3 regions of the Pseudomonas sp. TWI628 genome follow, and region 3 is predicted to be linked to each of the others. Evidence: predicted binding sites of a transcription regulator. Region 3 holds the regulator's gene; each other region holds the start of a gene.
The links. Region 3 encodes sigma-54, which starts transcription at its own class of promoters, with help from an activator protein. Its sites were predicted from a motif close to ANTGGCATNNANNTTGCTNT; they were not measured.

Region 1 (3,260 bases), on a different contig from region 3:
GGGCAATGGCGAAGCGCTTGCCGAACGTTGTGCCCAGCGCCTGCGCGGCGCTGGTCTCGACGTGCAGCTCAGTTGCATGGACGCGGTAAGCCCCAGCCAGCTGCAAGGCGCCGCCAGTGTGGTGCTGATTACCAGCACCTTCGGTGACGGTGACGCGCCCGACAGCGCCACGGCGTTCTGGCAGGCGCTGCAAGGCGAGGAGGGCGCTTGCTGCGCGGAGCTGCCCTATGCCGTGCTGGCCTTGGGGGACTCCAGCTACGACCAGTTCTGCGGCTTTGGCCGCAAGCTCGACCAGCGCCTGGCCGAACTGGGAGGGCGCCGTTTGCTGCAGCGGGTCGATTGCGAACCGGATTTCGATGAGGCCTTCGCCGGGTGGCTCGAAGCCCTGCTGCCGGAGCTCGGCAGCACCGGCTCGCCAGCACCGGTCAGTGCACCGGCGCCGGTCGCGAGCTACAGCAAGCAGCAACCGTGGTCGGCCCCGCTGCTGGAAAATCACCTGCTCAACGGCCCGGGTGCCAACAAGGAAACCCGCCAGCTGGTGTTTGGCCTGTCCGGCAGCGGTTTCACCTATGCCGCCGGCGATGCCTTGGGCGTATGGCCGCGCAACTGCCCGGCGTTGGTCGAGGAGCTGCTGGCGCTGATGCAGCTCGATGGCAAGGAATGGGTTGCGTTGAAGGGGCAGCAGGCGATGCCACTGGCCGAGGCCCTGGAAACGCACCTGGAAATCGCCAAGGTCAACCCGCAGCAACTGCAGGTGTTCAGCGCCCATGCCGCCGACCTGCGGCGTCTGCTGCAGCCCGAGTGCAAGGCCGAACTGCAGGATTGGCTGTGGGGCCGGCAACTGGTCGATGTGCTGCGTGCGTTCCCTCAGCAGTTGCCGCTGGCTACCTGGCTCGACCTGCTCAAGCCGTTGCAGCCGCGTCTGTATTCGATCAGCTCCAGCCCGTTGGCGCATCCGGACCAGGTCCACCTCACCGTCGCCACCGTGCGCTATGGCGAGCGCAAAGGGGTGTGTTCAACGTTCCTTGCGGACCGTGCGCAGGCGTTGAGGGTGGCAATCTTCCCGCAAGTGTCGAAGCACTTTCGCCTGCCTGAGGACGACAATCTGCCAGTGATCATGGTCGGCCCCGGCACCGGCATCGCGCCGTTCCGTGCCTTCCTCGAAGAGCGCGAGGCACGCGGTGCCACCGGCGGTAACTGGCTGTTCTTCGGCGAGCAGTTTGCGGCCACGGACTTTTATTACCAGGCACAGCTGGAGGCCTGGCAGGCGAGCGGGCATTTGCGCCTGGACACGGCGTTCTCGCGGGACCAGGCCGAGAAGGTCTATGTGCAGCAGCGCATGCTCGAGCAGGGCGCGCAGTTGTGGCAGTGGCTGGAGGCGGGCGCGTACTTCTATGTCTGTGGTGATGCCCAGCGCATGGCCAAGGATGTCGATGCGGCGTTGCGTGAGGTGATTGCCGTGCATGGCGGGGTGGATGCGGAGGCCTATGTCGAGGCGTTGGGCAAGGCCAAGCGCTATCGGCGCGATGTGTACTGATGTGCTCCAGGATGGTGAGCTCTGCACTTGAAATGTGCATTTGTTGTGCCGGCCTCTTCGCGGGTGAACCCGCTCCCACAGGTACTGTGCAAAGTTGAAGGCAGTGGAGGCCCTTGTGGGAGCGGTTTTACCCGCGAAGAGGCCTTTACAGGAAACTGGATTGGCACAGTCCCTGCTTTAACCCTGATACAACAAAGCCCACTGATCAACGGCGATCAACCCGGGCCACCCACCGTGATGAATACAGGCAAAGGCGCCTGGAGCTTCGGCTCCAGGCGCTTTTTTTTTGATCGAGGATCGGCTTATGAAGGCAACAGCGAGCGGGCAACGAGAGCGACTGGTCATCGTCGGCAACGGCATGGTCGGCCACCATTGCGTCGAGCAACTGGTCGAACGCGGCGCCCTTGAGCGCTTCGAGCTGCACGTGTTCGGCGAAGAACCTCAACGTGCCTACGACCGCGTGCACCTGTCGGAGTATTTCGCCGGCAGCTGCGCCGAGACCTTGGCCCTGTGCGGGCAGGCCTACTACGGCGACAGCGGCGTGCACCTGCACCTGGGCGAAGCGGTGCTGGAAGTCGACCGCGAACGCTGCGAGGTGGTGACTGCCGAGGGGCGCTACGGCTACGACCAGCTGATCCTGGCTACCGGCTCCTACCCGTTCGTGCCACCAATCGAAGGCTCCAGCGGCAATGCCCGCCTGGTCTACCGCACCCTCGACGACCTCGATGCCATTCGCGCCGCTGCCGGCCACGCGCGCCGTGGCGTGGTGGTCGGTGGCGGCCTGCTCGGCCTGGAAGCCGCCAACGCCCTGAAGTGCCTCGGCCTGGAAGCCCACGTGGTGGAATTCGCCCCACGGCTGATGCCGGTGCAACTGGACGGCGAGGGCGGCGCCGCGCTCAAGGCGCAAATCGAAGCGCTGGGCGTCGGCGTGCACCTGTCGCGCGCCACCCAGTCGATCAGCGCGGGTGAAGCCTACCGCTACCGCATGAATTTCGACGGCGGCGAACACCTGGAAACCGACCTGATCGTGTTCTCCGCCGGTATCCGCCCGCAAGACGCTTTGGGCCGTGCCAGCGGCCTGCAGATCGCCGCTCGCGGTGGCGTGGTAATCGATAACCACTGTCGTAGCAGCGACCCGCGCATCTTCGCCATCGGTGAATGCGCCTCGTGGAATGGCAGCGTGTTCGGCCTGGTCGCCCCGGGCTACAGCATGGCGCGCAACCTGGCAGCGCTGCTGATGGGCGAAGCTGCCAGCGAATTCACCGGTGCCGACATGTCGACCAAGCTCAAGCTGTTGGGCGTGGATGTCGGCTCCATCGGCGATGCCCACGGCGCCACGCCGGGTTCGCGTAGCTACCGCTTCATCGACGAGGCCAACAGCGCCTACCGCCGGCTGGTGGTGGATGCCAGCGGCAAGCACGTGCTCGGCGCGGTGCTGGTGGGCGACAACAGCTACTACGACACCCTGCTGCAGTACGCCCAGAACGGCATCGCCCTGCCGGCCGACCCGGCAGCACTGATCCTGCCGCAGAGTGGCGGCGCGCCTGCGCTCGGCGCCGATGCGCTGCCCGACAGCGCAACCATCTGCTCGTGCCATAACGTCAGCAAGGGCGCGGTGTGTGCGGCCATCGACAGTGGCTGCGGCGACCTCGCTGCGGTCAAAGGCTGCACCAAGGCCGCCACCGGCTGCGGCGGTTGCGCGGCACTGCTCAAGCAGGTGTTC
Region 2 (3,260 bases), on a different contig from region 3:
GGCGCACACCGTTGCCGACCTGGTTCTTGCCCACGCCCAGACGGTTGGCACCGGCGTACACGTCGGCGAATTCGGCGCGCGAGGACTTGAAGCCCGTGGTATTGACGTTGGCAATGTTGTTGCCGGTAACGTCCAGCTGTTTGTTGGCTGCGTACAGACCGCTAAGGCCGATATTGAAAGACATGCTGTTGCTCCTTTTTGCCGTTCTGTCGGCCTTAGATACCGATGGTTTGTACGTCGGACAGCGAAACCTTGCCCACACCCGCCAGGTTCAGCACCATCTCGCCGGTGGTGTTGAAGCTGACACTGGTGACCTTGGCTGGCAGCAAGGTATTCATCTGCACCGCCTTGCCGTCCACCGTGCTGGTGGCAGTGAAGGTGTAGGTACCCGGGTCGACTTTCTCGCCCTTGTTATTGGTGCCATCCCAGATGAAGTCGCCGTAACCGGCCGCCTGCTCGCCCAACTCGATGGTCTTGACGGTGTTGCCATCCTTGTCGGTGATGGTGATCTTCGCTTCGCTGATGGCCTGAGGCACGACGAACTGCGCGTTGAAGCTGCTGGTGGTATCGACCACAGCCTTGTCGTTCTGCACGATCACTGAGCGACCGACCAGCGAAGACGCCTGCAGCGCTTGCGACGAAGCCATGGCGCTGGTGATCGAACTGACCGATTCGTTCAGCGACGTGATGCCTTCGAGGCTGCTGAACTGCGCCAGCTGGGCAACGAATTCGCTGTTGTCCTGCGGATCCAGCGGGTTCTGGTTCTGCATCTGGGTGACCAGCAACTGCAGGAACGCATCCTTGCCGAGGGCCTGGCCACCGGTCGCGGAGCTGGTCGTGGAGGCTTTCTTGGTGCTGGAGCTGACACCTGACGCCGCGATGACGTCGTTGAGGTTCACACCGCTGGTGCTATCGACTGCCATGGTCTGGATTCCTTATCACTGACCCAGGGTCAGTACTTTCTGCATCATGTTCTTGGCGGTGTTCATCAGCTCGGCGTTGGTCTGGAACGCACGGCTGGCGGAGATCATGTCAGCCATCTCCTCGACCACATTGACGTTCGGGTAATAGACGTAGCCGTCCTTGTTCGCCGCCGGGTGATTGGGCTCGTAGCGCGCTTCCAGGTTGCTCTGGTCTTCGACGATGCCCTTGACCTGCACGCCCTGCCCTGCTTCGCCCTGATCCTCGAACAGCGACTGGCTGACGCCGCTTTGCGCGTTCTGGAAGGTGGTGGCGAACACCGGGTGGCGCGCACGGTAGGTCTGGTCGATGCTCGACGACACGGTTTCGGCGTTGGCGATGTTCGAGGCGACGGTGTTGAGGCGGGTGTTCTGCGCGCTCATGCCGCTGCCGGCAATGTTGAAAACACTGGAAAGGGACATGAATTACTCTCCGCGCAGGGCCGAAACCAGCCCTTTGAATTTACTGTTGAGCAAGGTGAAGCTGGCCTGGAAACCGATGGCGTTTTCCGTGTAGTTCGATTGCTCGATCTGGGCGTCCACGGTGTTCTGGTCGATCGACGGCTGGGTCGGCACGCGGTATTGCACGGTGTCGTCAGCCATCGCCAGGCCTTCGGCCTCGATGTGCCGGCTGTTGGTGCGGTCCATGGCGAAGCGGCCGCTTTGCTGCTTCTGGCTCTCGGCGGCGAGCACCGAAGAGAAGTCCATGTCACGCGCCTTGTAGTTGGGCGTGTCGGCGTTGGCGATGTTGTTGGCCAGCACTTCGGCGCGCTGGGCGCGGAAGCCCAGTGCCTTTTCGTGAATGCCAAGCGCCTTGTCGAAACTGATGCTCATGTCGGGGAAACCTTCGAAGGTTGGCCGGAATTTCGTTGAGCAAGGTATAGCAAGGGCTGTGCCACTTCCCCGAAAGCCCGAAAACACTGGGCTGCGACGCTGGTGGCTGATGGCGAGATGCCAGAAAAGCGGCAAAGTGCTTCCGCCTGGCGAAGCGAAAGCGGCAATTGCCGGGTGGCAAAAGCGGCAAAACAAAAAATTGACGTCAGCAAACAGAAAGGCCGGCAACTTGCGCTGCCGGCCTCTCGGGTCATTTGGCCTGGTAGATAATCCCCGGGCTGCACTGGACCATCTGGTAATGGTCCGGCAACCCGTTCAGCGCTTCCGAAGCGCCGAGGAACAGGTAGCCCCCGGGCTTCAGGGTGCTGTGAATACGCATCAGGATGTCCTTCTTCACCTGCGCCGAGAAGTAGATCAGCACATTGCGGCAGAACACGATGTCGAACTTGCCCAGGCTCGCATAGCTGTCGAGCAGGTTGAACGAGCGGAACTCGACGCGGCTGCGGATTGCCGGCTTGACCGCCCAGCGCCCCGGCGCCTTGGGGTCGAAGTAGCGCTGCAGGCGCTCCTGGGACAGGCCACGGGCAATCGCCAGGCTGTCGTACTCACCGGTCTTGCAATTGGTCAGCATCGAGCCGGACAGGTCGGTGGCAACGATCTGCGCACCCATCTTCAGCTGGCCCAGGTTGCTGCGCTCGAATTCGTCGATGGCCATCGAGATCGAATACGGTTCCTGACCCGACGAGCAGGCCGCCGACCACATGCGCAGGCGCTGCCCGGGGTTGTTCCTGATGAACTCGGGAATGACCTTGTTCTTCAGCACTTCAAACGGGTAGGTATCGCGAAACCACAGGGTCTCGTTGGTGGTCATCGCATCCACCACCAGCTCGCGCAGGCCGCCCCGCGGCTGGGTCTGGATGCGCTGCACCAGCTCACCCAGGCTCTTGATGCCCTGCTGCTCCATCAGCTTGTTGAGACGGCTGGAAACCAGGTACTGCTTATTCTCGCCCAGCAGGATGCCACAGGCTTTTTCCAGGAAGACCCTGAACTGTTCGAACTCCAAATTACCCGTAGACACTACTGCCGCCTCTTTTAAATCACTGGTGCCGGGAGCATGCCCCCGGGCTGCTTCAATGCGTTGCCTTGATCCGGTCGACCACGCGCTGGGCCAGATCGTCCGGTTTGAACTTGGCCAGGAAATCATCTGCCCCGACCTTCTTGACCATCGCCTGGTTGAATACCCCGGACAACGAAGTATGCAGGCAGATGTGCAATTTTTGCATACGCGGGTCGCTGCGGATCTCTGCGGTAAGCGTATAGCCGTCCATTTCCGGCATTTCAATGTCGGAGATCATCATCAGGAACTCTTCTTCCGGCTTCTTGCCCTCGTCAACCAGCTTGCGCAGGTAGTCCAGGGCCTGACGACCATCGTTGAGCGCCACCACGTCCACCCCCACCGTCTGCAGG
Region 3 (3,260 bases):
TTGCGCGCATCGATCGAAACCGCCACTTTGGGTTGCAGCAGTTCGGTATTGATCAACGCATTTTCCGCCAGCTGCGGCAGCAGCCCGGCGGGCAGGTTGTCGATGCAGTAGAAACCGTTGTCTTCCAGGACATCGAGGGCGGTGCTCTTGCCGGAGCCGGACCGGCCGCTGACGATGATCAGGCGCATGTTCAGTGCTCGTTCTGTGCGTCCAGGACAACCTGGTACAGGGCCTCGCTGCTACCGGCGGCACGCAGCCGATCGCGGACCTCCTTGCGATCGAGCATGCTGGCGATCTGGCGCAGCAATTCAAGATGGGCATCGGTGGCCGCCTCTGGCACCAGCAGGACGAACAGCAGATCCACCGGTGCGCCATCGATGGCGTCGTAGTCGATCGGCGCATCCAGGTGCAGCAGGGCGCTGACTGGGGACGAGCAGCCTTCAAGTCGGCAATGGGGAATGGCAATGCCATTGCCAAAGCCGGTCGAGCCCAGTTTTTCGCGAGCGATGAGCTTTTCGAAGACGTCTTGCATCTCCAGCCCGTTTACTTGCTCGGCAATCAGGTTGGCGACCTTTTCCAGGGCGCGCTTCTTGCTGCCGCCCGGCACGTTCACCAGGGAACGGCCGGGGGTCAGGATGGTTTCGAGTCGGATCATGGATAAGAGGGATCAGCGGGCGGCTGCACCTTGCAGCAGGCTTTGCTGTTTTTCCTTGTGTTTTTTCAGTTGGCGGTCGAGCTTGTCGGCCAAGGCGTCGATCGCTGCATACATGTCTTCGTGTTCGGCGTTGGCAACCACTTCACCGCCGGGAATCTGCAGGGTCGCCTCGACCTTCTGCTGCAGCTTCTCGACTTTCATGATGACCTGCACGTTGGTGATCTTGTCGAAGTGACTTTCCACGCGAGCGAGCTTTTCAAGCACATAATCGCGCAGTGGCTGGGTGACTTCTACATGCTGTCCACTGATATTGACTTGCATACAGCTTCTCCTTTGTTGCCCGTGCATAAAGAGGCAGGTATTGCACCTGCCCCACAAACGCTGTGGCACATCCAGGGGCTACATCAGTCGCTTGCGCTCGCTCGACGGTGCGATGCCGAGGGACTCGCGGTACTTGGCGACGGTGCGACGGGCTACCTGGATGCCTTGTGCCTCCAGTAAACCAGCGATCTTGCTGTCACTCAATGGCTTTTTCTGATTTTCCGCCGCAACCAGTTTCTTGATGATCGCGCGGATTGCCGTAGACGAGCATTCTCCGCCTTCGGCGGTGCTGACGTGGCTGGAGAAAAAGTATTTCAGTTCGTAGATGCCACGCGGGGTGTGCATGTATTTCTGCGTGGTTACCCGCGAAATGGTCGACTCATGCATGCCCACCGCTTCGGCGATGTCATGCAGGACCAGCGGCTTCATCGCTTCATCGCCGTGGTCGAGGAAGCCGCGCTGGTGTTCGACGATTTGCGTGGCGACCTTCATCAGCGTTTCGTTGCGGCTTTGCAGGCTCTTGATGAACCAGCGCGCCTCTTGCAACTGGTTGCGCATGAAGGTGTTGTCGGCGCTGGTATCGGCGCGGCGGACGAAGCCGGCGTACTGCGGGTTGACCCGCAGGCGCGGGATCGCTTCCTGGTTCAGCTCGACCAGCCAGCGGTCGCTGTCCTTGCGCACGATCACGTCAGGCACCACGTATTCCGGTTCGCTCGACTCGATCTGCGAACCGGGCCGCGGGTTGAGGCTCTGCACCAGTTCGATCACCTGGCGCAGTTCGTCTTCCTTGAGCTTCATGCGGCGCATCAGCTGGCTGTAATCGCGGCTGCCGAGCAGGTCGATGAAGTCGGTGACCAGGCGCTGGGCCTCGCTCATCCAGGGCGTGCTGGCGGGCAGCTGGCGCAATTGCAGCAGCAGGCACTCGCCGAGGGTGCGTGCGCCGACGCCGGCCGGTTCGAACTGCTGGATGCGGTGCAGCACCGCCTCGACCTCGTCGAGCTCGATGTCCAGCTCCGGGTCGAAGCCTGCGCAGATTTCTTCGAGGGTATCTTCCAGGTAGCCCTGGCCGTTGATGCTGTCGATCAGGGTGACGGCGATCAGGCGGTCGGTGTCGGACATCGGTGCCAGGTTCAGCTGCCACAGCAGGTGGCTCTGCAGGCTTTCGCCAGCCGATGTGCGGGTGGTGAAGTCCCACTCGTCGTCATCGTTGCTCGGCAGGCTGCTGGCGCTAGTCTGGTAGATGTCTTCCCAGGCGGTGTCGACCGGAAGCTCGTTGGGGATTCGCTCGTTCCACTCACCGTCTTCCAGGGTTTCGGCACTGGAGGTGCTTTCCTGGAAGCTGTTGTCCTGGGCTTCGGCGGCCGGCTTGTTCTCGGCGTTGTCCGCCATCGGGTCGCTGTTGTCGAAGTCGTCGCCGTCTTCCTGACGTTCGAGCATCGGATTGGACTCCAGCGCTTCCTGGATTTCCTGCTGGAGGTCCAGGGTGGAGAGCTGAAGTAGGCGGATGGCCTGTTGCAACTGCGGGGTCATCGTCAGTTGCTGGCCCATTTTTAGGACGAGCGATGGTTTCATGGCTGGGGCTTAATACCTTGTTCGCCGGCGCGCATGCGCCATCCACTACACGAGGGCGCCAAAGCGCCAAATTCAAGCAAGTTTTATGCCTCAAATTGTAGCGTTTGCCTAGAGCGCTGTAACAACTTAAGCCCCTACAGGGCATTAATGCCAGTGCTCCAGGCAGGACCTGAGGGTCAGAGTCGGAACTCGTGGCCCAGGTAGACTTCCTTGACCAGGTCGTTGGCCAGGATGGTCTCGGCGTCCCCTTCGGCGATCAGTCGACCGTCGTTGACGATGTAGGCGGTCTCGCAGATATCCAGGGTTTCACGGACGTTGTGGTCGGTGATCAGTACACCGATACCCTTGGCCTTGAGGTGATGGATGATCTGCTTGATGTCGCCCACGGAAATCGGGTCGACACCGGCAAAAGGTTCGTCCAGCAGGATGAACTTCGGTGCGGTAGCCAGGGCGCGGGCAATTTCGACACGGCGGCGTTCACCACCGGAGAGGCTCATGCCGAGGTTGTCGCGGATGTGGCTGATGTGGAACTCCTGCAGCAGGCTTTCCAGCTCTTTGCGCCGGCCTTCGCGGTCGATGTCCTTGCGGGTCTCGAGAATGGCCATGATGTTGTCGGCCACCGACAGCTTGCGGAAGATCGAAGCTTCCTGCGGCAGGTAGCCGATGCCGGCGCGGGCGCGGCCATGCATGGGCTGGTGACTGACATCGAGGT

Region 1: the regulator sigma-54 is predicted to act here: its motif matches at 1,697-1,716, upstream of nirB (nitrite reductase large subunit NirB).
Region 2: the regulator sigma-54 is predicted to act here: its motif matches at 1,840-1,859, upstream of flgB (flagellar basal body rod protein FlgB).

What each region holds. Positions count from the first base shown of each region.
Region 1 is NZ_JBDJMM010000017.1:101,084-104,343, forward strand. Features, by position in the region: gene ABE528_RS15190 (bifunctional nitrate reductase/sulfite reductase flavoprotein subunit alpha) at 1-1,537, shown strand, start outside; gene nirB (nitrite reductase large subunit NirB) at 1,842-3,260, shown strand, end outside.
Region 2 is NZ_JBDJMM010000004.1:27,271-30,530, reverse strand. Features, by position in the region: gene flgE (flagellar hook protein FlgE) at 1-184, opposite strand, end outside; gene flgD (flagellar hook assembly protein FlgD) at 216-923, opposite strand; gene flgC (flagellar basal body rod protein FlgC) at 939-1,382, opposite strand; gene flgB (flagellar basal body rod protein FlgB) at 1,386-1,793, opposite strand; gene cheR (protein-glutamate O-methyltransferase CheR) at 2,044-2,871, opposite strand; gene ABE528_RS04065 (chemotaxis protein CheV) at 2,924-3,260, opposite strand, start outside.
Region 3 is NZ_JBDJMM010000014.1:126,246-129,505, forward strand. Features, by position in the region: gene rapZ (RNase adapter RapZ) at 1-188, opposite strand, end outside; gene ptsN (PTS IIA-like nitrogen regulatory protein PtsN) at 191-655, opposite strand; gene raiA (ribosome-associated translation inhibitor RaiA) at 668-976, opposite strand; gene ABE528_RS13045 (RNA polymerase factor sigma-54) at 1,055-2,548, opposite strand; gene lptB (LPS export ABC transporter ATP-binding protein) at 2,725-3,260, opposite strand, start outside.